One region of the Mesorhizobium sp. M0522 genome, then DNA from elsewhere that is predicted to be linked to it. Evidence: riboswitches for the same ligand, from Rfam matches in the RefSeq annotation. Region 1 holds a riboswitch; the other holds the start of a gene.
What was found. Region 1 has a riboswitch for S-adenosylmethionine ahead of metX (homoserine O-acetyltransferase MetX). Riboswitches for the same ligand answer to the same signal wherever they lie in the genome.

Region 1 (15,553 bases):
TCCTTCAGCGCCAGATTGGCCTCGACGTGGTCGAGATGGTGGTGAGTGGTCAGGATCATCGTTGGCGTCCAGCCGGTGCGCTTGATCGCCGCCAGGATGGGCGCCTCCTCGGGCGCATCGATGAGCGCCGTCTGACCGCTTTTCGGGTCATGCACCAGCACGCCGAAATTGTCGCTGCGGCACATGAATTGTTCGATCTCGACCGGCATCGCATCTCTCCCTTTATTGCCGCAGACATAGGGCGCCTGCCAGCCGATGTCATCTGCCTTTGTTGAACTTGGACTGCTTCGAAGCTACCGTTCCGCGCATGCATTCAGACATTGTCGATCTCCGTTCGTTTTATTCGACCACGCTCGGCCGCCTGGCCGAACGCTCGATCACCATGGCGCTGTCCTCGATATGGGCCGTCGTGCCCAACGAGCGGCTGGTCGGCCTCGGCTACACCTTGCCGTGGCTGGAGCGCTTCGGCAGCGATGCCGAGCGCGTCTTTGCCTTCATGCCGGCGACGCAGGGCGCGGTGGTCTGGCCGGCGACCGGGCCGACGGCGACCGCGCTGGTCTTCGACGAGGAACTGCCGCTGGTTGATTCCTGCATCGACCGCATGCTGCTCGTCCATTCGCTCGAACATGTCGAGAACCCACGCGAGACGCTGAACGAGATCTGGCGGGTGCTGTCGCCGGCGGGCCGTGTCGTCATCGTCGTGCCCAACCGGCGCGGTGTCTGGGCACGCTTCGAGCATACGCCTTTCGGCAATGGCCGGCCGTTCTCGCGCGGCCAGCTGACCGAATTGCTGCGCGAAGCGAATTTCACGCCGGCGGCGTGGTCCGATGCGCTGTTCTTCCCGCCGTCGCCGCGACGTTTCATGATGCAGTTCCATAATGTGCTGGAACGCGCCGGCCGGCGCTTCTGGCCGATCTTCTCCGGCGTTATCGTCGTCGAGGCGCAGAAGCGGCTCTATCAAGGCGTGCCGGTTGCCCAGCGCGCGTCCCGCCGCGTCTTCGTGCCGGTTCTCTCGCCGCATGGCGCGCCGACGCTTGGCCGGGCTGTCGCGGGCCGAACACCCGGCACCGCCAGGATGACGCGTTCGTGATCCGAGACGTGCTTTTTCACGCCTATCTGACGATATCAGGTTTGCTGTCCGATTGAAGGCCGTGCGGCCGATCCCTATGACCGGTTTGGCATTGCTCCGAATGCAAGGATTTAACCGATGGATGATCGTCCGGATGTCGAGGCCAGCGCCCAGAAGCTTGCCACGTCGATCGAAGCCAGCAGCCTGCGTGAGCAGCTGGCAACAATCAAGATAGCGCTGACCACCTCGCCGGTGCGAAAACAATTGCTTTGGGCATCGATCGGCATCGTCGCCGTCATCGTGGCGAGCTCGATCGGGCAGGTTCTGCTCAATCGCTGGAACCAGCCTTTCTACGACGCGCTGGCGCGGCGCGACATGCCGGCTTTCCTGCATCAGCTTCTGGTCTTTGCCGGCATCGCCGGCGGGCTTGTGGTGCTCAATGTCGGCCAGACCTGGCTCGACCAGATGCTCCGCCTGAAGCTGCGCGAGGCGCTGACGCTCGACCTGATCGACGAATGGATGCGGCCGGCGCGTGCCTTCCGGCTGACCCATGCCGGCGCCATCGGCGTCAATCCCGACCAGCGCCTGCAGCAGGATGCCGGGCATCTCTCCGATCTTTCCACCGGTCTTGGCATCGGCCTGCTGCAGTCCTGCATCCTGCTTGCCTCGTTCGTTGGGGTCCTGTGGTCGCTGTCTTCCGGCTTCGTCTTCCACATAGGCGGCCATTCGCTGGCCATACCCGGCTACATGGTCTGGGCGGCGATCCTTTATGCTGGCACCGCCTCCTGGTTGAGCTGGCTGGTCGGGCGACCGTTGATCCGCTTCAACAACGATCGCTATACGCGTGAGGCGGAACTGCGCTCCTCGGTGGTTCGCGTCAACGAGAATGTCGATGCCATCGCGCTGGCGCATGGCGAGGCCGATGCCAGGCGCCGGCTCGAATTCGATCTCGGCACGGTGCTGGGCGCCATGCGGCGCATCTACAGCGCCCAGATCAATCTTTCCTGGGTTACCGACACCTATGGCTGGATCACTGTCGTCGCGCCGATCCTGGTCGCCTCACCGGTCTATTTCGCCGGCGATATCAGCTTTGGCGGCTTGATGATGGCAGTCGGCGCTTTCAACCAGGTCCATTCGTCGCTGCGCTGGTTCATCAACAATATCGGCGGCATCGCCGATTGGCGCGCTACGCTGATGCGGGTCGCCGACTTCCGCATCGCGCTTGGCGACACCGACGCGCTGCACGATACGGAAAGGCGCATTTCGTTCGGCGAAAACCCGGACGGCAGCCTGACATTCGAGAAACTCGAGATCGCCTCGCCGGAGGGATGCACCAAGCTTGCCGAGCCGCATGTCGAAATCCGCGCCGGCGACCGGGTCATGATCACCGGAGATCCGGGCGCCGGCAAGACGCTGTTCTTCCGGGCCATTGCCGGTCTGTGGCCATGGGGCAGCGGACGGATCGGCATGCCGGCCGGAGAAGCGCCGATCTTTGTTCCGCGTACCCCCTATTTCCCGCTCGGCAAGCTGCGCGAGGTGCTCAACCATTCAGACGGCGCGGCGGAGGCGAGCGATGCCGAGATCTCGGAGGTGCTGGCCGATGTCGGGCTGCAACGCCTGTCGTCCTCGCTCGATCGCTCGGCGCGCTGGGAGCGTGAGCTCAGCGACGACGAGCAGCGTCTGCTGGCCTTTGCCAGGCTGGCCTTGCGACGGCCGAAATGGGTGATCATCGACGAGGCGCTGGACGCGTTCGACGGCCCAACGCTGAGGCAAGTGCTGTCGATGCTGGAGAAGCGCCTTCCCGACGCCGCGATCCTCAATATCGGCCGCGGCCAGCACAATGCCCGCTTCTTCCGGCGGGCGTTGACCATCGTCAAGGATGCCGGCCAACCGCCACTCAAGCCGGCCCGTATCAGGGCAGGTGCCATCGAACCGCCCCCGGCGATCGCCTCGACCGGCCGAAAGAAATAGAAGGCAAGCTTTATTTCGCCGCGATCGCGGCGAAAAACTGTCGCGATCGTTTCAGATGGGAACGTTCCGATCGGCCATGCTTGACGCTCTCGCCCTGCTCGCCTGCCTTGCCTGCACCCCGGCGGCACCTGCGGCCGCACCGGCCAATGCAATTGCCGTCGATGTCCAGCTGGTGCTGGCCGTCGACATCTCGCAGTCGATGGATGAAAGGGAGTTTGCCCTGCAGCGCGCCGGCTATGTCGCGGCGCTGCGCCACCCCGACTTCATCAACGCCGTGCGTGCCGGCACCTTCGGCCGCATCGCCATCGCCTATTTTGAATGGGCCGGCACCATCCGCGACGATGCGGTCATTGCCTGGCAGGTCGTCGACAGCAAGGAGAGCGCCAACGCTTTTGCCGACAAGATCGCGGCCCGCCCGTTCAGGAGCTTTCGCGGCACCTCGATTTCCGGTGCTGTGGCTTTCGGCGCCGAGCTTTTCAACGGCACGGCTTTCACCGGCAAACGCCGCGTCATCGACGTCTCGGGGGACGGCCCAAACAACACCGGCTTGCCGGTCACAACGGCACGCGATGCGGCGCTGGGGAAGGGCATCGTCATCAACGGGCTGCCGATCCTGATCAGCCCGTCACCCACCTTCAGCCATCTCGACCGGTATTATGCCGAATGCGTTACCGGCGGGCCGGGCTCGTTCGTGCTGCCGATCTATGCTGCTTCCGAATTCGCCACCGCCACTCGCCGCAAACTGATCCTCGAGGTCAGCGGCATCGAGTATCCCAAGGTGGATCCGAGGACGATCCGCATCGACGCACCGATCGACTGCCTGCAAGGCGAGCGCGACCGGCGGTTTTTCTCGGACCCATATTTCCCGGAACTCGACCGATAAGGCTGGCCCAGGGGTAAGCTAGGCTGGTGGCAGGCCGAAGGCCGGGAACAGAGATGGCCCGAGCGGCCCTATGAAGATCGTCAAGGAAGCGATCCCGCCCTCGGCTGCGTCGAACACATGCAGGGAATGGGCCCGCCATTCAGGGCCATCGTGGCTGCGGGAATAAACCCCGACCGCGGGCTGGGCATTGGCGCGGGTGGCCAGCGTGCGGAAGCCGCCAAACCTCGGCCAGACGGTCTCGAAGAAACCGCGGATCGCTTCGCGGCCTTGATACCATTCACGCCAAGGCGGCATGGTATAGATGGCGTCCTCACGCAGGAGCTCGATCAAGCCGTCAAGATTGGCGGCCTGCCAGGCCTGCATGTAGCGTTCGAGCAGCAGGCCTTCTTCGCGGCTGGGCCGTGATCGGCTGGCCGGCCGTCCCTGAGGATAGCGCGCCGCCAGCGTTACGCGGGCCCGCTGCAACGCGCTGTTGATCGAAGCCGTCGATCCGCCCAGCAAACGCGCCGTCTCGACAGCCGACCATCCGAGGACGTCGGCAAGCAGCAGCGCGGCGCGCTGCCTGGGCGGCAGATCCTGGATCGCGGCGACGAAGGCGAGCTGGACGGCCTCGCGGCTCTCGTAACGGGCTTCCGGACCTGGCTCGCTGCCGGCAATGTCTGGAAGCTCGGCGTCGGGGTAGGGCTCCAGCCAGGCGATGTCGGCTACCGGCCCGCCTATGGCCGCCCCGTGCGAGGGCGGCCGTCCGGGTTCCCGGAGAATGCGACGCGCCCTCGACCTCGCCTTGATGGCGTTGAGGCAAGCGTTGGTCGCGATCATGTAGAGCCAACCGCGAACCGAACCTCGCCCGTCGAACTCCGATCTTGCGCGCCAGGCGCGAAGCAACGTGTCCTGGACGAGGTCGTCGGCCTCGTGCAGCGAACCCATCATGCGATAACAATGCAGCTTGAGCTCGCGGCGATGCGCGGCCGTGACCTTCTCGAAGGCCAGCCGATCGAGGATCGGCTGGCCTGCTGGTTCCAGAGGTGGTTGAGCGTCTGTCATGTGGCTTGTGCGGTTACGAGCGAGCGTTGCATTACGCGCCCCTCAGGCGGCCGGGGCAAGCCCGCTACCGCTCACCATGAAGGAACTGCCTTGCGGCTGGCCGGTGGCGAGTGCGACCACCGCCCGTCCGACATCGGCCGGCGTTTGCGTGTCGGTCATGGCGGCGATGAAGTCCGCCGGCTGGATGCCCATATAGGCCGCTATGCTGTCGACGCCGGCCTTGCCCACGCCGGTTTCCGGCATGATGCGCATCGGCGCGAGCGCCATGAAGCGCAGGCCGAGGCCAAGCCGGTCGGCCTCCTTCTGGCTATGACCGGCCAGGAACATCTGCATGCGTTTTGCGCCGGCATAGCCGCCGGCGTTCGGTGGTCCGCCGGTCAAGGCCGCGCCGCTGGAGATCAGAACGATCCGGGTCCCCGGCTTGAGCGGACGCCGCAGAGCGGCCCGGCAAAACAGGAACGACGCCTTGACGTCCGTGTCCCAATTTGCCGAGAACGCCTTCCAGTTCTGTTCATGCACCGGCGCAGAAGGCGCCAGCGCACCTGCGCAGATCACCAGCACGTCCGGCTCAAGCGCGGCGAAGACCTTATCCGGGGCGGAGTCCACCGTAGCATCGACCGCGAGCGTCTTCACGCCCGAGACCTCCCAGGCAAATTGCGCCAGGGCCTGTTTTCCGCGGGCAACGGCCAGCACCGTCGCTTTCTCCTTGAGAGCGGCCTCCGCGATCGAGCGGCCGACACCACGGCTGCCTCCGACGACGACGACATTCTGATTTTGCAACGATCCCATGGATCACCTCTCGTTCCCGGCCGCCGGACCATCCAGGCGCGCTCATCGATAAGGACAGCGCAGGTGGCTGGAAATCATCGGTGCCAGGCGGAAATATCTTTCAGGTGACGGCAGCCGCGCTTCGTTTTTGTATTCAGTGTCATTACCTCTGGGGTAATCGACCAGCGCACTACGTCTCGGCAAACTGCTCCCATCAAGCCGGTTGTCCGGCCTTCGACCACAAGGAGATACGCCATGACCGCCTACGCCGTCGCACATATGCGCCAGGTCACGCCGGGGCCGCAGATCGTCGAGTACCTGCACAAGATTGATGCCACGCTGGAGCCGTTTGGCGGGCGCTTCATCGTGCATGGCAGCGAGGTGGAAGTCGTTGAAAACACCTGGCCGGGCCACCTCGTCATGATCGAATTTCCAGACATGCAGCAGGCGCGCGCATGGTACCGCTCGCGGGCCTATCAGGAGATCTTGCCGCTGCGCACCGAGAATTCTCAGTCCGACGTGGTCCTGGTCGATGGCGTTCCGCATCCGCACAAGGCCACCGACGTTCTCGAATAAGGGGACGATCTGCGACGATTGGCTCTTATCGTTTCAGCAGAAACACCGCCTGCTGGCCGAAAAAATTCCAGAACCACCACGGCATCGAGAAGCCGATCCGCTGGCCGTTGGCGTCGAGCGCGGTTGCCTTTTCCACCGTCGCGCCAAGCTCGTCGCACAGATTGACGAAGTCGCGAATGGTGCAGAAATGGATGTTCGGCGTGTCATACCAGGAATAGGGCAGGTCCCTGGTCACCGGCATGCGGCCGTTGAAGAGCAACGAAAAGCGCACCCGCCAGTGGCCGAAATTTGGGAATGAGACGATGGCGCGGTTGCCGATCCGGAGCAGTTCGTCGAGCACCAGCTTCGGATTGCGGGTCGCCTGCAAGGTCTGCGATAAGACGACGAAGTCGAAGCCCTTGTCGGGATAGAATTGGAGATCCTTGTCGGCATCGCCCTGGATGACCGACAGGCCGCGCGCCACGCATTCGTTGACGCCGCGCTGCGACAGTTCCAGGCCGCGACCGTCGACCTTCTTGGTCGCCTGCAGCAATTCGAGCAGCAGGCCGTCGCCGGAACCGACATCCAGCACCCGCGACTGCGGCGGGATGAGATCGGCGACGACCTCGAGGTCGACGCGCTGGGCGCGGTTGACGCTCATGCGTTCGCCTCTTGCCTGGCGCATGATCCTGATCCGAAAAGTCTGCAACTTTTCGGGGTCATGCGCTGATGCCTGGCGCATGGTCCTGATCCGAAAAGCCGGCAACTTTTCGGGGTCATGCGCCGAGCCCTCTCGCCCGAGCGGCCGAGGCGATGAAGCCTTTGATGGCGGCGAACAGTTCGGGCTCGTCGAGCAGAAAGGCGTCGTGGCCGCGGTCGGTCTCGATTTCGACGAACGATACCGAGGCGCCGGCCGCGTTCAGCGCGTGCACGACCGAGCGGCTCTCTTCGGTCGGGAACAGCCAGTCGCTGGTGAACGAAACCAGGCAGAAGCGCGTCTTGGTGCTGGCGAAGGCATCGGCCAGCCGGCCGCCATGGTCGGCGGCGAGATCGAAATAGTCCATCGCCCGGGTCATGTAGAGATAGGAGTTGGCATCGAAGCGATCGACGAAGGTCATGCCCTGATGGCGCAGATAGCTCTCGATCTGGAAGTCGGCATCGAAACCGAAGGTCAGCGCTTCGCGGTCCTGCAGGTTGCGGCCGAACTTGCGATGCAGCGCTGCTTCCGACAGATAGGTGATGTGGGCGGCCATGCGCGCCACCGCCAGCCCCTTTTCCGGCCGCTTGCCATGCTCGAAATATTTGCCGCCGTGCCAATCGGGGTCGGCCATCACCGCCTGCCTGCCGACCTCGTGGAAGGCGATGTTCTGCGAAGAATGGCGGGCGCCGGTCGCGATCGGCAGCGCCGAGAAGACGCGCTCGGGATAGCTGGAGGCCCATTGCAGCACCTGCATGCCGCCCATCGAGCCGCCAAGCACGCTGAACAACTGTTCGATGCCGAAATGCTCGACCAGCATCAACTGCGCCCGCACCATGTCGCGGATGGTGATGATCGGCAGGTCGAGCCCGTAAGGCTTGGCTGTGGCGGGATTTGTCGAGGCGGGGCCGGTGGAGCCGAGGCAGCCGCCGATGACGTTTGACGAGATGACGAAGAAACGGTCGGTGTCGATGATCTTGCCGGGGCCGATCAGCACCTCCCACCAGCCCGGCTTGCCGGTCACCGGATTGGTGTTGGCGACGTGCTGGTCGCCGGTCAGCGCATGGCAGACGAGGATGGCGTTGGAACGCGCGTCGTTGAGCGTGCCGTAGGTCTGGTAGGCGATCTGGAACGGCGACAGCAGCGTGCCGGCGTCGAGCTTGAGCGGCTTGTCGGCGCCGAAACGCAACACCGGGCTCGACGGCTGGTCGGCCTCGTTGTTGGTTTTTCGAGCGCGCAAAGCGACCATCACATCTCCTTGCCCGGCCTTCCGTTGTCCACCGGTCCGGGCAACAGCCAGTCAGGGCAACAAAAAACCGGCCATGCCTTCGCAAAGCCGGTTACAAGATGCAAACGGCCCTTTAGCAAGTTGTTTAACGTGGCTGCAAGCCGACCGGCCAAATCACCACGGAACTGTCGATGCTCTTCTATGACTCGCGCGTGGGTTCGTCAACGGCAAGTTCTTGATCCCGAATTGCCGCCCCTCGACATTCCGGGCCACGGCTTGTATTTCCGCTGCGGCCTCCGGATGGAGGCATCCTCGACGGATTTCATGGAATGAGCCAGACACCGGATCAGACACGTCCAAGGCCCCGCGCCGGCATCATGGACATTGAAGCCTATGTGCCCGGCAAGAGCGCGGCGCCTGAAGGTGTCGCCAAGGTCCATAAATTGTCGGCGAACGAGAACCCGCTCGGTCCTTCGCCAAAGGCGATTGAGGCCGCGCGCGCGGTCGCCGACAAGCTCGCGGTCTATCCCGACGGCAGCGCCAGGCGCCTGAGGGAAGCGATCGCCGAGGTGCACGGGCTCAACCCGGCGAACATCGTCTGCTCCAACGGCTCCGACGAGATTCTAGGCCTGCTGGCGCAGACCTATCTCGCACCCGGCGACGAAGCCATCATCACCGAACACGGCTTCATGGTCTACAAGATCTACATACAGTCGGCCGGTGCCGTCCCGGTAACGGTCAAGGAGACCGATGAGCGCGCCGACATCGATGCGATCCTCGCCGCGGTGACGCCGGCTACCCGGATCATCTTCCTTGCCAATCCAAACAATCCAACCGGCACCTACGTGCCGTTCCAGGAGGTGCGCCGCCTGCATGCCGGCCTGCCGCGAAACGTGCTTCTGGTGCTGGATGCAGCTTACGCCGAATATGTCCGGCGAAACGATTATGAAGCCGGCGTCGAGTTGGTGGGCAGCGCGGAAAACGTGGTCATGACCCGCACTTTCTCCAAATTGGGCCTGGGCGGGGCGCGGATCGGCTGGATGTATGCGCCAATGCACGTCATCGACGCGATCAACCGCGTGCGCGGGCCTTTCAACGTCAATGCGACGGCGATCGAGGCCGGCATCGCGGCGATCCACGACCGCGCCCATATCGAACGCAGCGTCGCGCACAACGAGACCTGGCTAGCCTGGCTGAGCGAGCAACTAAGCGAGCTCGGGCTGCGGGTGACGCCGAGCGTAGGCAATTTCATCCTCATCCACTTTCCCGAGGATAAAAAGCATTCGGCGGCGGCCGCCGACGACTACCTCAGTGCGCGCGGCTACATATTGCGGCGCGTTTCCGGCTACGGTTTTCCGAGCGCGCTGCGCATGAGCATCGGCACCGAAGAGGCCAATCGCGGCGTTGTCGCAGCACTCGCGACATTCCTGAAAAGCTAGAACACCATGACCTCACCGATGTTCGAAAAGATCGCGCTGGTCGGCATCGGCCTGATCGGCTCGTCGCTGGCCCGCGTCATCCGCCGCGAGGGACTCGCCGGCCAAGTCGCGATTTCGACGCGCAGCGACGCGACGCTGGCACGCGCGAGCCAACTCGACCTTGGCGACACCTATACGACGGATGCGAAAGAGGCGGTTGGCGATGCTGATCTGGTTATCGTTTCGGTGCCGGTCGGCTCTTCAGGCACGGTCGCCGCAGAGATCGCGCCGGCGCTGAAGAAGGGCGCCATCCTCACCGATGTCGGCTCGACCAAGGCGTCGGTGATCGCGCAGATGCAGCCGCATGTGCCTGATGGCGTGCACTTCATCCCCGGCCATCCTTTGGCCGGCACCGAAAAATCGGGACCGGACGCCGGTTTTGCCGAACTGTTCGAGAACCGCTGGTGCATTTTCACGCCGCTGCCCGGTACCGATCCCGCAGCACTGGAAAAGCTCTCGGAATTCTGGCGCTGCTGCGGCTCCAACATCGACACGATGGACCCGCAGCATCACGACATGACGCTGGCCATCGTTTCGCACCTGCCGCATATCATCGCTTACAATATCGTCGGTACCGCCGACGATCTGGAGTCGGTGACCAAGTCCGAGGTCATCAAATACTCGGCTTCCGGCTTTCGCGACTTCACCCGTCTCGCGGCGTCCGACCCGACCATGTGGCGCGACGTCTGCCTGCACAACAAGGACGCCATTCTCGAAATGCTGGCGCGGTTTTCCGAGGATCTGTCCTCGCTGCAGCGGGCGATCCGCTGGGGCGACGGCGAAAAACTGTTCGACCTGTTCACCCGCACCCGCGCCGTCCGCCGCTCGATTATCGAGGCCGGCCAGGACATCGACGTACCGGATTTCGGCCGCCAGGCAGTCGAACACCCGCCGAAGGGATAAGCCGCGGCAGGCCGATGGCAGGCCGGCCCGGCTTAGAGCGGTTCATCGTTTCACAGAAACGCCGAACCGCTCTATCTCTTTGTTTTTGCGCAATTCCGGACGGAAAACCGTTTCACACTTTTCCTGGAATTGCTCTAGTCGAGCGGCTTGATCTTGCCGAGCGGGATGAAGCCGAGCGAGGCCTTGCCCCTGACGATCTTCAGCGGCATCGACGGCTGGTTGCCGAGCAGCGCCAGTCCGGCAAAGCCGGTTTGGATCTCTTTCTTCTGCTCGGGGATGGCGGTGGCGAGGATTGCCGCCACGGCCTTCGGATCATTGAGCCTGATCGTCAGGTCGGCATTTATGAGACCGTCGTCATCGACCGACAGCGGTCCGGAAACGGTGATGCGCGCAGTTCCGGACGACAGATCGAGCTCGTGGATTTCGGCCGCCTGGCCGCGCAGGCTCTTCGGATTTGCCTTGATCAGCGTCACGCCGTTCTTCAGCGTCACGTCGCCGCTGCCGTCGAGCGGCGGCAAGACGCGCCCGTCGATGGCCGCCGCGTCGATTTCGAGATCGGTGAAATTGCCGGTATAGTCGATGTCCGGGCCGTTTGGGCGCAATTGCCCGATGGCAGTTCCGGCGCTGAACAGCGAGACGGGATCGGTGTCGTCTGCCGGATCGGTCTGGCCGGACAGGCCTTCTGCCTGCAGCGAGAGGCGTCTCGGCAGCGGCCAGGACAGCTTCATGTCGGCCCGCAGATCATCCCAGTCGATCCAGAGCGGGGTCATGCCGGGAACTGAGGTCCTGAGCGGCCCCCTGAGCTCGGCGGCAGGCGACAGAAGCCGCGTGATCTGCGTGGCGGCGTTGATCTTGCCTGTCGATGCCGCGACGTTGCGGCTGTCGTCCTCGTAAGCCAGGCTGTCGCAGGAAAGGGTGAAGCTGAAGGGATAGCCGCTGACCGCGAGATTGGCGCAGTCGGCCTTGATGCCTTTGTCGTCGAGGTCGGCGACCGCCTTTTTGGCTGCGCTCTCGACCAGGTCCGCCAGGTAGAACCAGCCCGCGCTGTAGATGCCGAACAGCACGAGAATGAAAGCGGCAAGCCACAACAGGCGGCGACGTTGGCTGGGCGGCGGGCGCTCGTCACTTGACGTCATGCTGCGGCTTTCGTTAACGCGGGGTGGCACGGGTGGGCTGTCGCTTGCGGCACCAATAGGCAGACGGACTGAAACACCACCGGTGAGGTGGTCGTCACAATCAGGCTTGGCGATATGGGCGATTTTTGGGTTTTTGGCTACGGCTCACTGATCTGGCGACCGGGATTCGCGCATGTCGAGACGCGGCGCGCCCGCCTGCATGGCTACCGCCGTTCGCTCTGCGTCTATTCTTTCGTGCATCGCGGCACGCGCGAACGGCCGGGCCTGGTGCTCGGCCTCGACCGCGGCGGCTCCTGCATCGGGCTGGCGTTCCGGGTTCCAGGCGAGCTGCGCAACGAGGTCATTACCTATCTGCGCGAACGCGAGCTGGTCACCAACGTCTATCTCGAACGTGTGCTCAGCGTTCGCCTCGACAAGAGTGAAACGGATGGGAGCGGGACGGTCGAAGCCATCGCCTATGTCGTGGACCGCAGCCATGAGCAATATGCCGGTGCGCTCGACCCGGCCGAGGCGGCGACCGTCGTTCGCGGCGCCGTCGGCCAGTCGGGGAGGAATGAGGACTACGTGCTCAGCACGCTGGAGCACCTCGAAGCACTGGGTATCAGCGACCACTGGCTGGAAGACGTGACAAGACGGATCGCGACGTAGCTTCTTTTATCGTTGACCATGATGTTTTCGGTGGTCTGGGCTACATCCTGAAAATCTGTTTTCCAAGATCGGCGCGATCCAGGCTGTTTGCCACGGCAAGCTTGAACTCGGTCAGCGCGTGGAGACCGCCGACAGGAACGTGGAAGCCGGGCTGGCCGAAGGTGTCGATAACCTCGCGTAGCACAGGCCGGTCGGCTTCGGCCGGCGGCGAAAAGAAATAGCGATAGATATTCGCCCTGATCTCGACGCCGCTCAGCAACACATCGAAATTGTGCAGTTCGAAGCGCTCGGCACTCATGCCGCCATTGATCACCATCTGCCCGCCGAGCGCCAGGGTGCGGATCAATTCGCCGCTGACAGGTCCGCCGACATTGTCGATAATCCCGTTCAATCCGGCGCCACCGGTGATATCCATCACCGCTTCCCGGATACTTGCCTTCAAGTCAGAAAGGTCAAGAATGGCGGCGGCGCCAAGCGTCTTCAGATCGAAGCTTTGGTGCGAGTGCCGCACCAGCGCGATGACGTTGATACCGCGTCGTTGGGCGAACTGCATCACCATTGTCGAAATCGACGAATAGCCGGCCGTGACAGCCAGCCACTGGCCAGGCCGCACACGGGAATCCACCAGCAGATCCCACGCGGTAATGGGGTTCACCATCTGCCCGGCGCGTTCGACCGGATAGCCGGCAGGCAACGGGATCAGCCATTCGGCGGGAATGGCCGCGTACTCGGCCCAGCTGCCATAATAGCTGAATGCGACAAGCGTGCCCGGTTCCAGCAAGACGTTCGCGCCGACGGCTTCGACGATGCCGGCGCCATGGTTTCCTGCGACCTGCCGGGGAAAATGCGGCTTCTTCGGTTCGGGATAGAGGTTCTGGATAAACAGGAAGTCGCCCGGATTGATCGAGGCCGAGACCATCCTGACCAGCACCTCGCCGTCGCCGATGCGCGGCATCGGCAGGTCGTCCATGTAGAGCACGTCGCGCGGCGAACCGATGGCGTCAAATACAATTGCTTTCATTCCGGTCTCCACAACAAACGATCCGGGGCAAACAGTCCGGGCTTGGCCAGACCGTGCCGAGATTTGCGTCGGCGCCGCGGAACCTATGGCCGGCCGGCAAAGGTCTGAATTGGCAGATTTGACAATCTATGTGCTAAACTTGCCAGATTGTTTCCTCAGAGGGTACTGGTTTGGAAATTCGGGACAGCGTCTTGAAGCCCGACACGGCGCGGCGGGTCGCGGTTTTGTGAAGCGCCGGCGGGCTGGAAAAGAGGCTATGCGTTTGACGTTGCCACGGTGCGACATAGGTTAGCCCGGTCGGCGGCTCCCACCCGCCCCAGCATGAATCACCATGGAGATCAGCCTTGCAGAAACGTCGTCTCGGTCGCACCGACCTATCCATCGCGCCATTGGTTCTGGGCGGCAATGTGTTCGGCTGGACCGCCGATGAGAAAACCTCGTTCGACCTGCTCGACCGCTTTGTCGACGCTGGCCTCAACGCCATCGACACGGCCGATTCCTATTCGCGCTGGATTGCCGGCCACCAGGGCGGCGAATCCGAAACCATCATCGGCCGATGGATGAAGAGCCGTGGTAACCGCGACAAGGTTGTCGTTATCACCAAGGTCGGTTCGGATATGGGACAGGGCAAGAGGGACCTGTCCGCCGCCTATATCGAAAAGGCCATCGATGCTTCGCTGAAGAGGCTGCAGGTCGATACAATCGATCTCTATCTGTCGCACTGGCCTGATCCGGCCACTCCCTATGAGGAAACGCTCGGCGCCTACCAGAAACTGCTCGACAAGGGCAAAATCCGTTATGCCGGCGCTTCCAACCTCGACGCCGCCCAGTTGCGGGCCGCACTTGACGTAGCAAGCCTGCGCGGCCTGCCGCGCTACGAGGTGCTGCAGCCGGAATACAACCTTTACGACCGCTCGTCCTTCGATGGTCCGCTGCGCGATCTGTGCGCGGCCGAGGACATCGGCGTCATCACCTATTTCAGCCTCGCCAAGGGGTTTCTGAGCGGCAAGTACCGCAGCGAGGCCGACCTCGGCAAAAGCCCGCGCGGTGGCGGTGTGAAGGGCTATCTCAACACCCGCGGCATGCGCATTCTCTCAGCGCTCGATGCCGTTTCAGCCAGACATTCGGCCAAGCCAGCGGAAGTGGCGCTTGCCTGGGTCATGGCACGGCCCGGCGTCACCGCTCCGATCGCCAGCGCGACGACGCTCGACCAGCTCGACAGCCTGGTGCGTGCCGCATCGTTGCAGCTCAGTCCGGACGATATCGCCGAGCTCGACAAGGCCAGCGCATAGCCGCGCACGATCGTTCAAGACCGGCGCCGCTGCCTTGCCCTACCGTCCCTGCCTCGTCGCAGGATGCAGGGACGCCGCATGGCCGGACAGGGTCTTCTCGATCAGCAGCTATGGCAGCAATTGCTGGCGCTGGTGCTGGCATCGGCCATCGTTATGGGCAGCCCGGGGCCGGCGACGATAAGCGTCACCGCGGTCGGTGCTGCGTTCGGCCTGCGCGATTCGCTCCGTTATGCCTCGGGAATCGTTGTCGGGACGGTCCTCGTGCTTTTGGTGGTGGCGACGGGCATCATGGCCGTTCTCATCGCGCTGCCGAAGCTCGCAGCGCTGTTGGCGGTCGCGTCAGCAGCCTACATCCTCTATCTGGCGTTCAAGATAGCGACGGCGCCGCCACTGGCGGCACGCATTGGTGGGGCGGCGCTTCCCACTTTCCTGGGCGGGTTCCTTCTGGCCGTTGCCAATCCGAAAGCCTATGTGGCGATTGCCGCCGTGTTTGCCGGCGCGTCTTCCGGCGCCGGCGGTCTTGCTATTTCAGCCAAGCTGGCGGTCCTCGCCTTGATGATTGTTGCCATTCATCTCTTGTGGCTTCTCGCCGGCGCGGCTTTTGCACGTTTGCTGCGCAAACCGCTGGCGTCGCGGATCATCAATCTGGTGTTTGCCGTGACGCTGGTTGCAACAGCCGCCCTGGCTGCCTTGCCGTGAGCCTTTCTGGCATCCGCGGCGGGTGTCTCAGCCTTTCAATTCAGGTTTCGCATCCAGCTCACCAAGCCGTTTCATTGCCGTCGGCGGCATCGGCGGCGGGTTCGGCGTCTGCGACGCTTCGACGAGGAGCTGGTCGCAGGCGGCCTCCGTCTCGCCGATCA
Region 2 (15,553 bases), on a different contig from region 1:
CCAATGCCAGCCACGAGCTGCGCACGCCTCTCGCCTCGATCGCCGGTTTCATCGAGACGCTGCGCGGGCCGGCCCGCAACGACCCCGCGGCGCGCGAGCAGTTCCTGCAGATCATGCAGAACCAGACCAGCCGCATGGCGCGCCTCATCGACGACCTTCTGTCGCTGTCGCGCCTGGAGATGAAGCCTTATCTCAAGCCGGGAACCGAGGTCGACCTGCGCCAGGCCATCGACAGCGTCATCGATTCGCTTGGGCCGCTCGCAAAGGAAAACGGCGTCGTCATCGAGCGTGATTTCGCGGAAGGGCCGCTCGACGTGCCCGGCGATCGGGACGAGCTTTTCCAGGTCTTCGAAAACCTGCTGGAAAACGCCTGCAAATATGGTCAGTCGGGCGGACGCGTCGTGGTGTCGATCATACGCAGCGACAGCGATCCCGAACCGGGCATCGACGTCACCATCAGGGATTTCGGCCCCGGCATCCCCGAAGAGCACATCCCGCGCATCACCGAGCGCTTCTACCGCGTCGACGTCGAGAACAGCCGAACCCAGAAGGGCACCGGCCTTGGCCTGTCCATCGTCAAGCATATCCTGACCCGCCACAACGCCAGACTCTCCATCAGGTCGGAGGTCGGCAAGGGTGCGGCGTTCACGGTCCATTTGCCGGCTCGCTAACGTAGTACTATCTCTAGCACATAATGGGCCGTTTCTTTTTTCTGTCATCCGGCTAGCGTATCAGCGGGGATTCGAGGGAACGACTCAACCACGAGATCCCGGGAAGGCATTTCGTCCATGCAATCCGTGCATATCGTCAGCGCCTATGACGAGGAGCTGAAATATCTGTCGAAGCGCATCGCGGCGATGGGCGGGCATGCCGAGCGCATGGTCGAGCAGGCGGTCGCGGCGCTGGTCAATGCGGATCCGGGGCTTGCCCAGAAAGTCATTCGGGACGACCTGGTTCTGGATGAGGGACAGCGCGAGATCGACGACAAGGCGATCATCATCATTGCCAAACGCCAGCCGATGGCGACGGATCTGCGCGAGATCGTCGGCGCGATCCGCATCTCGGCTGACCTCGAACGGGTAGGCGACCTCGGCAAGAACGTCGCCAAGCGGGTGGTTGCCGTCGCAGACGGGCGCCAGCCGAACAGCCTGTTCCGCGGCCTCGAGGCTTTGGCCAATCTGGCACTGACCCAGCTCAAGGAAGTACTCGACGTCTATGCGTCGCGGTCGGTGGAGAAAATCGGTTTCGTGCGCGACCGCGACGACCAGATCGACGCCATGTACACCTCTCTGTTTCGCGAATTGCTGACCTACATGATGGAAGACCCACGCAACATCACGCCCTGTACACATCTCCTGTTTTGCGCCAAGAACATCGAGCGCATCGGCGACCACGCTACCAACATCGCCGAGACGATCTACTATATCGTCACCGGCGATCAGATGCCGGCCGATCGTCCGAAGGGCGACAAGACGGACAAGATTATTCTTCCCGCAACCCAACCAGCGAAGTGAGTTCTCTCAGCACTGATGCGAATTTCGGATTCGCCACCTGACAGAAAATTGCGCTAAGCTTTCGACGCGCCGACTTCTCAGTTCCGCGATGAAGGCCCCGCCTTCAGGAGGCTGCGATGGAATACGTCCGCGAGTTTGCTCCTGCGCCGCCGATGTCGGGTATAATCGCTTGCGGCGTCTATACGGCTGGGCGGCGCATCGCCGACATTCCGATCGAGGAAGCCGGCGAATGGGCCGGGAAGCCGGGCCACGTGGTCTGGATCGGACTGCTGGAGCCCGACCGCAATTTGTTGCTGCGCGTCCAGGCGCAATTCCATCTGCATGAGCTGGCGATCGAGGACGCCGAGCATCCGCACCAGCGACCGAAGATCGAGCAATATGGTGATGCCCTGTTCATAGTTGCCCGCACGGCGCAGCTGATCGACAGCCGCGTCACCTTCGGCGAGACGCATCTGTTCGTCGGCGCGGGCTACATTGTCAGCGTCAGGCATGGCCCGTCGACCTCCTACGCCGCCGTTCGGCAGCATTGGGAAAGCTGCCCGCATTCCCTTGCCAAGGGCGAGGATTTCGTCCTCTACGCCATTCTCGATTTCATCGTCGACAACTATATGCCGGTGCTTGAGCAGATCGAAAACGAGGTCGAGGCGATCGAGGACAAGGTTCTGCTGAAACCGATGACCGGCTCCGATATCGAACGGCTTTATATGCTGCGCCGCGATCTCTTGCGCCTGCGTAATGCGGCCCTGCCGCTGGTGGAGGTCTGCCGGCGGCTCACCAGCGCCGATCTGCCGCAAATCCACACAGCCATGCACCCGCTGTTTCGCGACGTCACCGACCACATCCGCACTGTCCAGGAAAAGATCGACAGCCTGCGTGAGGTTCTCGCCTTCGCCTTCGAGGCGAGCCTTCTGGTCGGTCAAAGCCAGGAGACGGCGATCTCCAAGAAGCTTGCCTCATGGGCCGCAATCTTGGCCGTGCCGACGGCATTCGCCGGCATTTACGGCATGAATTTCAGCGACATGCCGGAACTGAGGAGGGAATATGGCTACCCGGCCGTCCTGGCGGCAATTGCCCTGATCTGCACGTTTCTTTACTGGCGGTTTCGCAAGAATGGGTGGCTTTGAAGCGAGGGCAGTAGGGCAGTAGGGCAGTAGGGCAGTAGGGCAGTAGGGCAGTAGGGCAGTAGGGCAGTAGGGCAGTAGGGCAGTAGGCTATCGCTTCGGGAGCGCGCTTCTCTACAATTCACCTACTGCCGTACTGCCTTACTCCCTTATTCCCCTAACTATCTGCTCCGCCGCCGCTCCGATGCCGGCTGGAACGCCACGCGGGCGTGGTACTTGCAGTAGGGGCCGGTTTCGGCTGCGTCGTTGCCGCAGAAATGGAAGTCTTCCGAAAGCGGATCGCCGTTCGGCCATTTGCAAGTGCGCTCGTTGAGTTCGACAAGTTGCAGATGCCGCGAGATCGGCACGACGACGTTCTCGACCGGGCGGATATAGTGGCGCGCCACCGGTTCGGCATCGAACTGCGCCTTGAGCGCGGTCGCACCGATCGACATCGAGGTGGTGGCATGGCGCGTGGCGCTTGCTGCCCGGGACACCGATTTCTGGATCGTCGATCCCTGCACCGTCTTCTTCTGGCGTGCCGGTGAGGCGGTCGTGCGTCCGCGACCGGACAGTTTCAGCCGGTGCACTTTGCCGATGACCGCATTGCGGCTGACCCCGCCAAGCTGTGCGGCGATCTGGCTGGCGCTGAGGCCCTCCGACCACAATTTTCTGAGAAGTTCGACTCGCTCGTCAGTCCAGTTCATGAGACCGCGCTCCTGCTGAAACGTGCGGCAATCGGAATCCATTCCCGACCCGGCTTCTGCCGGGCAGACACCACATATATCGGGTGATTAGGTCCGCCGCACGAAATCTAGTTATTTCTCTACTACAATTACCTTATGCGCTGACTCGGTGACAAGAGTCCCAAGGCCAACACGAATCGGTTTTTTCGGTTTTCCCCAACTTGCCCGGTCGCTTATGAGCCGGCGTTATGCTGGGGGGCTTGCCGCGCGACCTTGCGCGACCTTTTCGTTGACTTCACGGCCGAAAAACACGATAAGCCACAAGGGCCGCCGCTTTGGCGGCTTTTTGATTTTTCCGGTTCCGGAGACGCATATAATGAGCGGTTCGGCGCTTTTCGAGACCTTTGTTCGCGCACCCCTGGCTTTCGACCACGGTGAAGGCACCTGGCTGGTCACCGACAAGGGCGAGCGATATCTCGATTTCGCCGGCGGCATCGCCGTGAATTCGTTGGGCTACAGCCATCCGCATCTGGTCGCGGCCCTCACCGAGCAGGCCGCCAAGCTCTGGCACGTCTCCAATCTGTACGAGATTCCGGGACAGAGCCGGCTCGGCGAGCGGCTGGCCGACGCAAGCTTCGCCGACAAGGTGTTCTTCACCAATTCCGGCGCAGAGGCGCTCGAATGCGCCATCAAGACGGCGCGGCGCTACCACTTCGTCAAGGGCCATCCCGAGCGCTACCGCACAATCACCTTCGAAGGCGCCTTCCACGGCCGCACCCTGGCGACCATCGCCGCCGGCGGCCAGTACAAGTATCTGGAAGGTTTCGGCCCCAAGGTCGACGGCTTCGACCAGGTTGCTTTCGACGATATGGATGCCGCCGAGAAGGCGATCACGCCTGAAACCGCGGCGATCCTGATCGAGCCGGTGCAAGGCGAGGGCGGCATCAGGCAAGTGCCGACGCAATCGCTGAAGCGGCTCAGGCAGCTCTGCGATCAGCACGGACTGCTCCTGATTTTCGACGAGGTCCAATGCGGCGTCGGCCGCACCGGAAAGCTGTTCGCGCATGAGTGGGCGGGTGTCACACCCGACCTCATGGCGGTGGCCAAAGGCATCGGCGGCGGCTTCCCGATGGGTGCCTGCCTCGCCACCGACGAGGCAGCGGTCGGCATGACCGCCGGCGTGCACGGCACCACCTTCGGCGGCAATCCGCTGGCAATGGCGGTCGGCAACGCCGTGCTCGACGTGATGCTGGAAGACGGCTTTCTCGAAGACGTCCGGCGCAAGGCACTGCTGTTGAAGCAGGGGCTCGCTGGCGTCGCCGACGAATTTCCGGATGTTATCGAAAGCATCAGGGGCACCGGCCTGATGCTCGGGCTTAAATGCGCGATGCCCAACACCAAGGTCACGGTGGCACTGCGTGACCAGCATCTCTTGACGGTTCCGGCCGGCGACAACGTTATCCGCCTGCTACCGCCTCTCACCGTCACCGACGCCGAGATCCACGAAGCGCTCGAGCGCATTCGTGCCGGCGCCAAGAGCCTGGCAGATGCCATCGTCGCTGCCGCTGCGAAGTAATCCTGGAATTCCTGATGTCCCTTCGCCATTTCACCGATCTTTCCGCCGTTTCCGAAGGCGATCTGCGCTTCATGCTCGACGACGCAGCGGTGCGAAAGGCAAGGCTCAAGGCCGGCGAACGCAGCAAGCCGCTCGAAGGCAAGGTGCTGGCGATGATCTTCGACAAGCCGTCGACGCGCACGCGCGTGTCGTTCGACGTCGGTATGCGGCAGTTGGGTGGCGAGACGATCATGCTGACCGGCACCGAGATGCAGCTTGGCCGCTCGGAGACCATTGCCGACACGGCCAAGGTGCTGTCGCGCTATGTCGATGCCATCATGATCCGCACCACCTCGCATGACCGGCTGCTGGAACTGACGGAAAACGCTACGGTCCCCGTCATCAACGGGCTGACCGACGAGACCCATCCCTGCCAGCTGATGGCCGACATCATGACCTTCGAAGAGCACCGCGGTCCGGTGGCCGGTAAAACGATCGCCTGGACCGGCGACGGCAACAACGTGCTGCATTCGCTGCTGGAGGCATCCGCGCGGTTCCATTTCAAGCTGAACGTCGCCGTGCCCGAGGGCAGCGAACCGGCCCAGAAGCATGTCGACTGGTCGAAAGCCAATGGCGGCAAGCTGAAATTCACCCGTTCGCCCGAGGAGGCCGTTCACGAGGCCGACTGCATCGTCACCGACTGCTGGGTGTCGATGGGCCAGGAGCACCGTGCCCGCGGCCACAATGTCTTCCTGCCCTATCAGGTCAATGCGGCACTGATGGCGAAAGCCAAGCCGGACGCGCTGTTCATGCACTGTCTACCGGCGCATCGCGGTGAGGAGGTTACCGACGAGGTCATCGACGGACCGCATTCGGTGGTGTTCGATGAGGCCGAGAACCGGCTCCATGCCCAGAAGGCGGTCTTGGCCTGGTGCCTGGGCGCTTGATACGAGCCGCGGTGATCCGGGCCGGCCTGATCTGCGCCGCCTTGATCTGGGCCGCCTTGATCCGGGAGTTGGTGGTGCCTATCTCAGGCGCATCACGCAAATCGAGCGCGTCTCGTCGCATGCGCCCCGGAGGGCGGCATCGCCGCGCCCCGGAGCTTTGTCATGTTGGAAACTCATCAATTGGCTGAACATAAACCCAAGCTCGGCGAATTCGGCTACGCCGGCGACGACCATGTCGTGCCGTTCGAGGTCGGCCCGCTCGACGTGCGCGGTCGCACCGTCCAGCTCGGGCCGATGCTCGATGCTATTCTCAGCCGCCACGACTATCCCGAGCCGGTCGCCCGGCTCCTGGCTGAAGCCTGTGTGTTGACGGTATTGCTCGGAACTTCGCTGAAGTTCGAGGGCAAGTTCATTCTGCAGACCCGCACCGACGGGCCGGTCGACATGCTGGTCGCGGATTTCTCCACGCCGCACGCGCTGCGCGCTTATGCCCGCTTCGATGCCGACCGGCTGCAGGCTTTGACTTCTGCCGGCGAGACGTCACCGAAGACGCTGCTCGGCAGCGGCGTCCTGGCGCTGACCATCGACCAGGGCGCTCACACACAACGCTACCAGGGCATCGTCCAGCTCGACGGCGTCACACTGGAAGATGCCGCACGCACTTATTTCCGCCAGTCGGAGCAGATTCCGACCGACCTCCGGCTTTCGGTTGCCAAGCTTCTGACGCCCGGCGTCGGCGGTGCCCGCGAGCAATGGCGGGCCGGTGGCCTGCTGGCACAATTCCTGCCGCAGTCGGCGGAGCGCATGCGCGTACCCGACCTTCCCGGTGGCGACGGCGATCCGCGTGAGGAAATCCACGACCCGACCGACAATTCCTGGCAGGAGCTGCTGGCGCTGCTTGGTACTATTGAACCGACCGAGCTGATCGATCCGACGATCGGCGCCGAACGGCTGCTTTACCGGCTTTTCCACGAGCATGGCGTCCGCGTGTTCGGCGGGGTGCCGGTCGCCGACCAGTGCTCATGCTCGAGGGAGAAGATCCACGGCATCCTCGAAGGCTTTTCCGCCGAGGAGATCAGGGACAGCACCGAGGATGGCAGCATTCACGTCGCCTGCGAATTCTGCTCGAAGCAATATGACTTCGACCCGGCGGAGTTTGCAGCGGCCGGATGACGGCCGTCAATTGACGGTGCGCCGCATTCCCGGCAAGTCGAGCGAGAAGGCGGGGATGGCGACGTCGAACGTCTCGCCCCGCTTGTTGCGCATGGTGTAGTGCCCGACCATGATGCCGGACGGCGTCGAGAGCGGGCATCCAGACGTATACTGATAGCTGTCGCCGGGGTTGAGTCCGGGTTGCTCGCCGACGACCCCGGGGCCGCGCACTTCCTCGACCTTGCCGGTGCCGTCGGTAATGTGCCAGTAGCGCGACAGAAGCTGCACGAACTCATCCGACTGATTGTCGATGGTCACCTGATATCCCCAGACATAGCGGTTTTGCGGCGGGTCGGAGTGATCCTCCAGATAGAACGGCCTGACCTGCACTTCGATGTTGCGGGTGACGGCGCTGTACATAAACTGCTCCAAAGCAATGTAGATGGAACTTCGACGCTCAGCGCAGTTTGATCAACGATGCGCGTCATCTCCTTGCCCGACTCGAGCGCAGGTGCCGAAAAACAATGTCATTTAAGTGACACATGACAATGATGGTGTGCAGGCTTGTGCCGGGCGACTCAGCGTTCTGTCGAATTGTTGAAAACGGCCGTCATGCGGCCGGCACTTCTGGAGTGACCAGATCTCGATGGAACCGACATTCGCAGCCGCCCTCCTTTCCATAGCCCTCCTTCTTTCAAATCTCGCCAGCATCCTGTTAGCTTCGCTGAAGCTGAAGCGACCAGGCAGGATCGCACCGCCCGCGGCCAACGCGCCTCCGGTATCGATCGTCATCCCGGCGCGCGGCGTCGAGCCGTTTGCCGAAGAGACGCTGGAGCGCGCCTTCTCACTCGACTGGCCGCGCTACGAACTCATCTTCTGCGTTGCCCATGCCGACGACCCGGTGGTCAAGCCGATCACCGCCGCAATGGCGCGCTTTCCAGCTATTCGCGCCCGTCTTCTAGTCGGTGACGACCGCATCAGCGGCAATCCAAAACTCAACAATTGCGTGAAGGGTTGGGAAGCGGCGCATTATAGCTGGGTCATCCTTGCCGATTCCAACGTGCTTATGCCGAGCGACTACGTCCAGCACCTGATGGCGGCGTGGCGGCACGACACCGGCCTCGTCTGCTCGACGCCGATCGGCTCGCGGCCGGACGGCTTCTGGGGGGAGGTCGAATGCGCCTTTCTCAACACGCTGCAGGCACGCTGGCAGTACGCCGGAGAGGCGCTCGGCCTCGGCTTCGCCCAGGGCAAGAGCATGTTGTGGAACAAGCCGATGCTCGATGCCAATGGCGGCATCCGCGCGCTTGCCGCCGAGATCGCCGAAGACGCCGCCGCGACCAAGCTGGTCAACGGGCTCGGACTGCGGGTCAATCTTGTCGCCTCTCCCTTCGAACAGCCGCTCGGCCGGCGCACGCTTGGCGAGATCTGGTCGCGGCAGACGCGCTGGGCGCGGCTGCGCCGCGTCACCTTTGCACTGTTCTTTGCCCCCGAAATCCTGATCGGCGCGGCACCGCCGCTAGTGCTTGCACTGATCGCCGCGGCTGACGCCGGCGTCAGCCTGCCGGCAACCGCCATCGCCGTGCTGGTCGCGGCCTACCTGCCGGAATGCGCCTTGGCCTCGGCCAAGGGATGGCACCTGTCGCCGCGCACCATCCTGGCGATGATGGCGCGAGACCTGATGCTTCCCGCCATTTGGGCGCGCGGATGGCTGAGCGGCGCCGTCGACTGGCGCGGCAATGTGATGACTATCCAGACCAAGGCCGTCGCGGAGCTGGAAGAGACCCCGTCCGGCGCCTGATCGGCACGTCCCCGCTCGCCTCTATTCGGCCAGCCCCTATCCGGCAACTCTCAGTGCCTGCTCGATGTCTTCGAGCAGGTCGTCGGCGTCCTCAAGGCCAACTGACAGCCTGAGCGTTCCCGGTCCGATGCCGAGTTCGGCGCGGGCCTCATCGGTCAAGTTCTTGTGCGTCGTCGTCGCCGGATGGGTGATCAGGCTCTTGGCGTCGCCGAGATTGTTGGAAATCAGCACGACGTCGAGTGCGTTCTGGAAGGCAAAGGCCGCCTGCTTGCCGCCCTTCACATCGAGGCAAATCAGCGTCGAGCCGCCCGACATCTGCTTCTGGACCACGGCCGCTTGCGGGTGGTCGGCGCGGCCGGGATAGATGACGCGGGCGATTTGCGGTCGCTCGGCCAGGAAATCCGCGATGCGGCCGGCACTTTCCGTCTGCTGGCGTACGCGTAGCGGCAGCGTCTCCAGGCCTTTCAGCAGGGTCCAGGCATTGAAGGGCGAGAGGCTTGGGCCGGTGTGGCGGAAATAGTCATGCAGGTTCTCGTCGATCCATTTCTTGTCCGACAGAACGATGCCGCCAAGACAGCGCCCCTGGCCGTCAATATGCTTCGTGGCCGAATAGACGACGATGTGGGCGCCGAGCTGCAGGGGTTTCTGCTGCAAGGGCGTAGCGAAGACATTGTCGACGATCAGCCTGGCGCCGATCGAATTGGCAAGTGCCGCGACGGCGGCAATGTCGACTACCTCCAGCGTTGGATTGGTAGGGCTTTCCAGGAAAAACAGTTTGGTGTTGGGCTTGACCGCCTTTTCCCAATTGGCGATGTCGGTGCCGTCGACCAGCGTTGCCTCAATGCCGTATTTCGGCGCCAGCGTCTCGACCACCCAGCGGCAGGAGCCGAACAGCGCGCGCGCCGCGACGATATGGTCGCCCGCCTTGGCGCTGCACAGCAGTGCTGCCGTCACCGCCGCCATGCCGGATGCCGTGGCGCGCGCGTCCTCGGCTCCTTCCAGCGCGCACATGCGTTTCTCAAACATGTCGACCGTCGGATTGGCATAGCGCGAATAGATGAAGCCCGGCTCCTCGCCCTTGAAGCGGGCCTCCGCCGCTTGCGCCGTCTCGTAGACATAGCCTTGGGTGAGATACATCGCCTCGGAGGTCTCGCCGAAGCCGGAACGCAGCGTCCCGGCATGCACGAGTGCGGTCTGAGGCTTCCAGTCGCGCTTCTTGGTCATCATTCCATCCAAACACCAAAATTGGTCCAAACAACAAAAAACCGGTCGCGAAAGTCGCAACCGGTCCATATGGCCTTGCGGCCCGACGGTCCTTTAGCGACTTGTTTAACGTGGCTGCAAGCCGACCGGCCAAATCACCACGGGATAACGAGCTTTAGACCCGCGCCACGCTTGCGTCAATTGCCGGCATGATTAAGAGGGTTGTACCAAGCAGGTGCCAAAGGCGTCCACGGTCGGACCTGCGACAGAACAAGACCTCGCCCGGCGTTCGAACGGAGCCAGACCCTTGCGGCAGACAGGCATTCTTCCCGATCAGGATATTTCCGCGCTGTTCCAGACGGGCGCGCTGAAATCGCCGCGCACGCTCGATGCCGATCAGATCCAGCCGGCCAGCCTTGATCTCAGGCTGGGCGACAAGGCCTGGCGGGTGCGCGCTTCCTTCTTGCCCGGCCCGGACCACAGGGTTGCCGACAAGCTCGGCCGGCTGAAGCTGCACGAGATCAACCTCGCCGAAGGTGCCGTGCTGGAAACCGGCTGCGTCTACATCGTGCCGCTGCTCGAAAGCCTGGCGCTGCCCGCCCATATTTCCGCCTCCGCCAACCCGAAAAGCTCGACCGGACGGCTCGATATCTTCACTCGGGTAATGACCGACCGTGGCCACGAGTTCGACAAGATCGTCACCGGCTATGAAGGCCCGCTCTATCTGGAGGTCAGCCCGCGCACTTTCCCGATTGTCGTGCGCACCGGCTCGCGGCTGTCGCAGATCAGGTTCCGCACCGGCAATGCGCTCTTGTCGGAAAGCGAGCTGCACGAGTTGCACCGCGCCGAGATGCTGGTCGCCACCGAACCACCCAACATCTCAGGCGGCGGCATCGCGCTGTCGATCGACCTCGACGGCGACAAGGATGGGCTTGTCGGCTATCGCGGCAAGCACCACACCGGCCTGGTCGACGTCGACAAGCGCGCCGCGCAGGATGTCGTCGATTTCTGGGAGCCGCTCTACAAGAGCGGTGCCGGCGAGCTGGTGCTCGATCCGGACGAATTCTATATTCTGGTGTCGCGCGAGGCGGTGCATGTGCCGCCGCTCTACGCGGCCGAAATGACGCCCTTCGATCCGCTGGTCGGCGAGTTCCGCGTCCATTATGCCGGTTTCTTCGACCCGGGTTTCGGCCATTCGGCGTCGGGCGGCACCGGCAGCCGGGCGGTGCTCGAGGTGCGTAGCCACGAAGTGCCGTTCATCCTCGATCACGGCCAGATCGTTGGACGGTTGGTCTACGAGCACATGCTGAAACGGCCGCAGGCGCTCTACGGCACAGATCTAGGCTCGAACTATCAGGCGCAGGGCCTGAAACTGTCCAAGCATTTCCGCGCCGCCCGCTGATCTTGTTCGCAGGCCGTCAGCCGCGAAACAGATATTCTTTCGCGGCGCCAAGGCAGCCATGAAACTGACCGACAAAGAGCAGTTCTCGCACTGCCAATCGCTTCTTCCCCCAAAAACCTCTGGTTTGCTTCTCGTCGTCAAGTGAGGCGCTTGAGCTGGACTGCAAGGGGAACAACTGCTTGTCGATACATCCCAGCACATGGGCTCTGGCGGAGTCGAGACCGCAGGCTCTGCCATTGTCGTTCAGTCTGTCGGCGCGGAGTGCGGACGTCATGCGATCCGCGTTGCGCATCAGAAAGCTCACTTGCGATTTCGAATAGCCGGTGGCCAGAAGCCGGTTAGTCATCGACATCCGGGCCTCGCGATAGGATTTTGCGCTGCATTGTCCGGCGCTGTAAGCCGCTGGGGAGAAATAGGCGAGGAACAGGACTAAACTTACGAACACAGTGCCAATCCGCAGGCCGTTCATTTCTCGCCCCTGAATTATGTCACCAGTTTACAACGCCTTCACCGCCACCTTCACCGGCTGCTCGATTTCGAGCGGGTTGCGCAGAGGCAGGCCGAAATCCTGCGCCTCGATTTCGAATACGTCGCCGGCCTCGGTCCTGATGCCGTCGGCGAAGGACAGCGTCGCCGTGCCGAACATGTGCACATGCACGTCGCCCGGCTGGCGGAAGGCCGAGTATTTGAAGTGGTGATGCTCGAGATTGCCAATGGTGTGCGACATGTTCGCCTCGCCCGACAGGAACGGCTTTTCCCAAAGCAGCTTGCCGTCGCGCAGGATGCGTGAAGCGCCGCGGATGTCGGACGGCAGGTCGCCGATCAGGATCTCCGGCCCGAACGAGGCGTTGCGCAGCTTGGAATGGGCGAGGAAGAGGTAGTTCACACGCTCGGTGACGTGGTCGGAAAACTCGTTCGACAGGGTGAAGCCGACACGGAACGGGGCGCCGTCGTCACCGATCACATAGATGCCGGCAATTTCCGGCTCCTCGCCGGCATCCTGAGCGAAGGCGGGCGACATAAGCGCCGCACCGGGCGCCACCGCCATGGTGCCGTTGCCCTTGTAGAACCATTCCGGCTGCACGCCGATCTGGCCTTTCGCCGGCTTGCCGCCCTCAAGCCCCATGCGGAACATCTTCATGGAATCGGTCAGCTGTTCCTCGCCGTCCGTGCTGAGCTTCTTGTGCATGGAATCGCGGGTCGCGGCGGAGCCGAGATGCGTCAGCCCGGTGCCGGTGAGATGGAGATGCGCCGGATCGGGATGGTTGATCGGCGACAGCAGCCGGCCCTTCTTGTAGGCTGCGTCGAGATCGACGGTTTCGCCGAAGCCCTTGCGCTCGATCAGGGCGACAAGCCCGCTGCCGGTACGCGCGGCTTCCATCGCCAGCGAATAGACGCTGCGGGCGCCGTTGATGACGCGGGTCTTGCCGCCGTTGCGGGCAACGACGCGGATCGTCTCGGCGTCGTCGAGGATTTGTGAGATCAGCATGGTAATCCTCTCTGAATTGCGGGCTTGGCGTGCCTTTCTTGGCAAACCCTGCCCAGCGCGGCTCGGACCCTTGTCCGCGCCTCGGTTGAAATTCTTCGTCCGGATTGCGCTCGCGGATCAGGTCCCTCGGGGGACTTCTTTGCGCCGCCCGGCAGCGCCGCGATGTGACCCGTATGCCTCCTGGTTGCCTCTCAAGCCTTGTTCTTGTTGTAGACGTCGAAGACGACGGCGCCGAGCAGCACCAGGCCTTTGACCACCTGCTGCCAATCGACATTGACGCCCATGATCGACATGCCGTTGTTCATGACCCCCATGATGAAGCCGCCGACCACCGCGCCGATCACCTGGCCGACGCCGCCCATCGCCGAAGCGCCACCGATGAACACCGCGGCGATGACGTCGAGCTCGCTGCCGAGGCCGGCCGCCGGCACAGCCTGCCCCAGGCGCGCTGCGATAATCAGGCCGCCGAGTGCCGACAGCACGCCCATATTGACGAACACCATCAACGTCAGCCGTTCGGTCTTGATGCCCGATAGCTGGGCTGCCTTGGCATTGCCGCCCATCGCATAGATGCGACGGCCGATCGTCATGCGTTTGGTAACGAAGACGAACAACGCGATCAGCACGCCCATCACCATGAGAACGATGGGGAGGCCCCTATAGGTGGCGAATTGGTAGACGAGAAACAGCGCCAGCGCGCTGATCACCAGGGTCTTGACGACGAACAGCGAGAAGGGCTCGGCTTCGTAGCCATGCTTTTCGCGGGTGCGCCGTGCCCTGAGCCCGAAATAGGCATAGGCGAGCACGGCGACGAGGCCGATCACGATCGTCGTCAGGTGCAGCGTCAGGCCGCTGCCGACAATGGTTTTGCCGGCGGCGTTCACGGTTGGCGGTATCAGCGTCAATGGGCCGATCAGGTCCGGAATGAAGCCGGAACTGAGCGCCTTGAAGCCGACGGGAAGCGGCCCTACGGAAGACCCGCCACCCAGCAGCGCCTGGCAGATGCCGCGGAAGATCAGCATGCCCGCCAGCGTGACGATAAAGCTCGGTATTCGGTGATAGGCAATCCAGTAGCCTTGTGCCGCGCCGATCGCACCACCGACGATCAGGCAGATGATCGACACCACCAGCGGATTGCTCAATGGGCCAAGCGGCCAGATGACCATCATCATCGCCGCCAGTGCGCCGATGAAGCCGGCGACGGAGCCGACGCTGAGATCGATGTGACCCGAAACGATCACCAGAAGCATGCCCAGCGCCATCACGATGATGAAGCTGTTCTGCTGCACGAGATTGCTGAGGTTCACCGGCTTGAACAGCGTTCCGGACGTGGTGAACTGGAAGAACACCATGATTGCGATCAACGCCAGCACCAACCCGTATTCGCGCAGGTTGGTGACCAGCGCCGAGACGGCAATGCGAGGTCCCTGTTGTAGATCCTGGGCAACGCCGGTCTGCGGCCCGGGAGCGCTTTCGGTGCTCATGATGCTTTTCCTTCTCCGCGGACGATGGCGCGCATTATCTTTTCCTGGCTGGCGTCGCTTGCCGCCATTTCGCCGACGATGCGTCCTTCGTTCATGACGTAGATGCGGTCGGTGATGCCGAGCAGTTCGGGCATTTCCGACGAGATGACGATGATTGCCTTACCCTCGGAGGCGAGACGCGCGATGATCGTATAGATTTCATACTTGGCGCCGACGTCGATACCGCGTGTCGGCTCGTCGAGGATCAGCACTTCCGGATTGGCGAACAGCCATTTCGACAGCACCACCTTCTGCTGATTGCCGCCAGAAAGGTTGCCGGTCATCTGGTAGACGCTCGAGGCGCGGATATTGGTCCTGCCGCGATAATCGTTGGCGACCGAAAGCTCGCGCAAATCGTCGATCACGCCGTGGCGCGACACGCCGGGCAGGTTGGCCAGCGTGATGTTGTGCTTGATGTGGTCGATCAAGTTGAGACCGTAGGTCTTGCGGTCCTCGGTAACGTAGGCGATGCCGTGTTCCACCGCCTTGCTCACCGAAGAGACGTCGATCGGCTTGCCGTTGAGGAACACCTCGCCGGTGATGCGACGGCCATAGGAGCGGCCGAACAGGCTCATGGCAAACTCGGTCCGGCCAGCGCCCATGAGCCCGGCAATGCCGACCACTTCGCCCTTGCGGGCGTTGAGGTTGATACCCTTGATGACCTGCCGCTCGGCATGGATGGGGTGGTAGACCGACCAGTTTTTCACTTCGAGAACGGTCTCGCCGATCTTCGGCTCGCGCGGCGGATAGCGGTCGTCGAGCGAACGGCCGACCATCGAGGTAATGATGCGGTCCTCCGAGATGTCCTTCTTGGCCAGCGTCTCGATGGTCCGCCCGTCACGGATGATGGTGACCTTGTCGGCGACCCGGTTCACCTCGTTGAGCTTGTGCGAGATCAGGATCGAAGTGATGCCTTGCCGCTTGAATTCGAGCAGCAGATCGAGCAGCGCCTGGCTGTCCTTTTCGGACAGGCTCGCGGTCGGCTCGTCGAGAATGAGCAACTTCACTTCCTTGCTGAGCGCCTTGGCGATCTCGACCAGTTGCTGCTTGCCGACGCCGATATTGGTGATCAGCGTGTTGGGGTCTTCCTTGAGGCCGACCTTCTTGAGCAGGGCGCTGGTGCGCGCCTCATTGGCATTCCAGTCGATGACGCCGTATCTGGCGTGCTCGTTGCCGAGAAA

Region 2: it holds a riboswitch for S-adenosylmethionine, as region 1 does, so the genes downstream of both, NKI58_RS07070 (O-succinylhomoserine sulfhydrylase) here and metX (homoserine O-acetyltransferase MetX) in region 1, are expected to answer to the same signal.

What each region holds. Positions count from the first base shown of each region.
Region 1 covers NZ_JAMYQW010000001.1:189,446-204,998, reverse strand. The annotation lists gene gloB (hydroxyacylglutathione hydrolase) at 1-209, opposite strand, end outside; gene NKI58_RS00990 (class I SAM-dependent methyltransferase) at 308-1,090, shown strand; gene NKI58_RS00985 (ABC transporter ATP-binding protein/permease) at 1,208-3,040, shown strand; gene NKI58_RS00980 (DUF1194 domain-containing protein) at 3,117-3,923, shown strand; gene NKI58_RS00975 (RNA polymerase subunit sigma-70) at 3,942-4,967, opposite strand; gene NKI58_RS00970 (SDR family NAD(P)-dependent oxidoreductase) at 5,010-5,756, opposite strand; gene NKI58_RS00965 (DUF1330 domain-containing protein) at 5,991-6,311, shown strand; gene metW (methionine biosynthesis protein MetW) at 6,337-6,951, opposite strand; gene metX (homoserine O-acetyltransferase MetX) at 7,067-8,236, opposite strand; SAM riboswitch at 8,329-8,406, opposite strand; gene hisC (histidinol-phosphate transaminase) at 8,545-9,654, shown strand; gene NKI58_RS00945 (prephenate/arogenate dehydrogenase family protein) at 9,661-10,596, shown strand; gene NKI58_RS00940 (DUF2125 domain-containing protein) at 10,731-11,732, opposite strand; gene NKI58_RS00935 (gamma-glutamylcyclotransferase) at 11,847-12,380, shown strand; gene NKI58_RS00930 (quinone oxidoreductase family protein) at 12,421-13,401, opposite strand; gene NKI58_RS00925 (aldo/keto reductase) at 13,746-14,693, shown strand; gene NKI58_RS00920 (LysE family transporter) at 14,772-15,392, shown strand; gene NKI58_RS00915 (lysophospholipid acyltransferase family protein) at 15,420-15,553, opposite strand, start outside.
Region 2 covers NZ_JAMYQW010000004.1:76,181-91,733, forward strand. The annotation lists gene NKI58_RS07025 (sensor histidine kinase) at 1-671, shown strand, start outside; gene phoU (phosphate signaling complex protein PhoU) at 789-1,514, shown strand; gene NKI58_RS07035 (magnesium and cobalt transport protein CorA) at 1,631-2,638, shown strand; gene NKI58_RS07040 (GcrA family cell cycle regulator) at 2,797-3,321, opposite strand; gene NKI58_RS07045 (aspartate aminotransferase family protein) at 3,677-4,876, shown strand; gene argF (ornithine carbamoyltransferase) at 4,891-5,802, shown strand; gene NKI58_RS07055 (Hsp33 family molecular chaperone) at 5,965-6,975, shown strand; gene apaG (Co2+/Mg2+ efflux facilitator ApaG/CorD) at 6,982-7,374, opposite strand; gene NKI58_RS07065 (ceramide glucosyltransferase) at 7,601-8,755, shown strand; gene NKI58_RS07070 (O-succinylhomoserine sulfhydrylase) at 8,792-9,982, opposite strand; SAM riboswitch at 10,053-10,130, opposite strand; gene NKI58_RS07075 (2'-deoxycytidine 5'-triphosphate deaminase) at 10,266-11,360, shown strand; gene NKI58_RS07080 (hypothetical protein) at 11,377-11,829, opposite strand; gene araD1 (AraD1 family protein) at 11,857-12,849, opposite strand; gene mmsB (multiple monosaccharide ABC transporter permease) at 13,041-14,333, opposite strand; gene mmsA (multiple monosaccharide ABC transporter ATP-binding protein) at 14,330-15,553, opposite strand, start outside.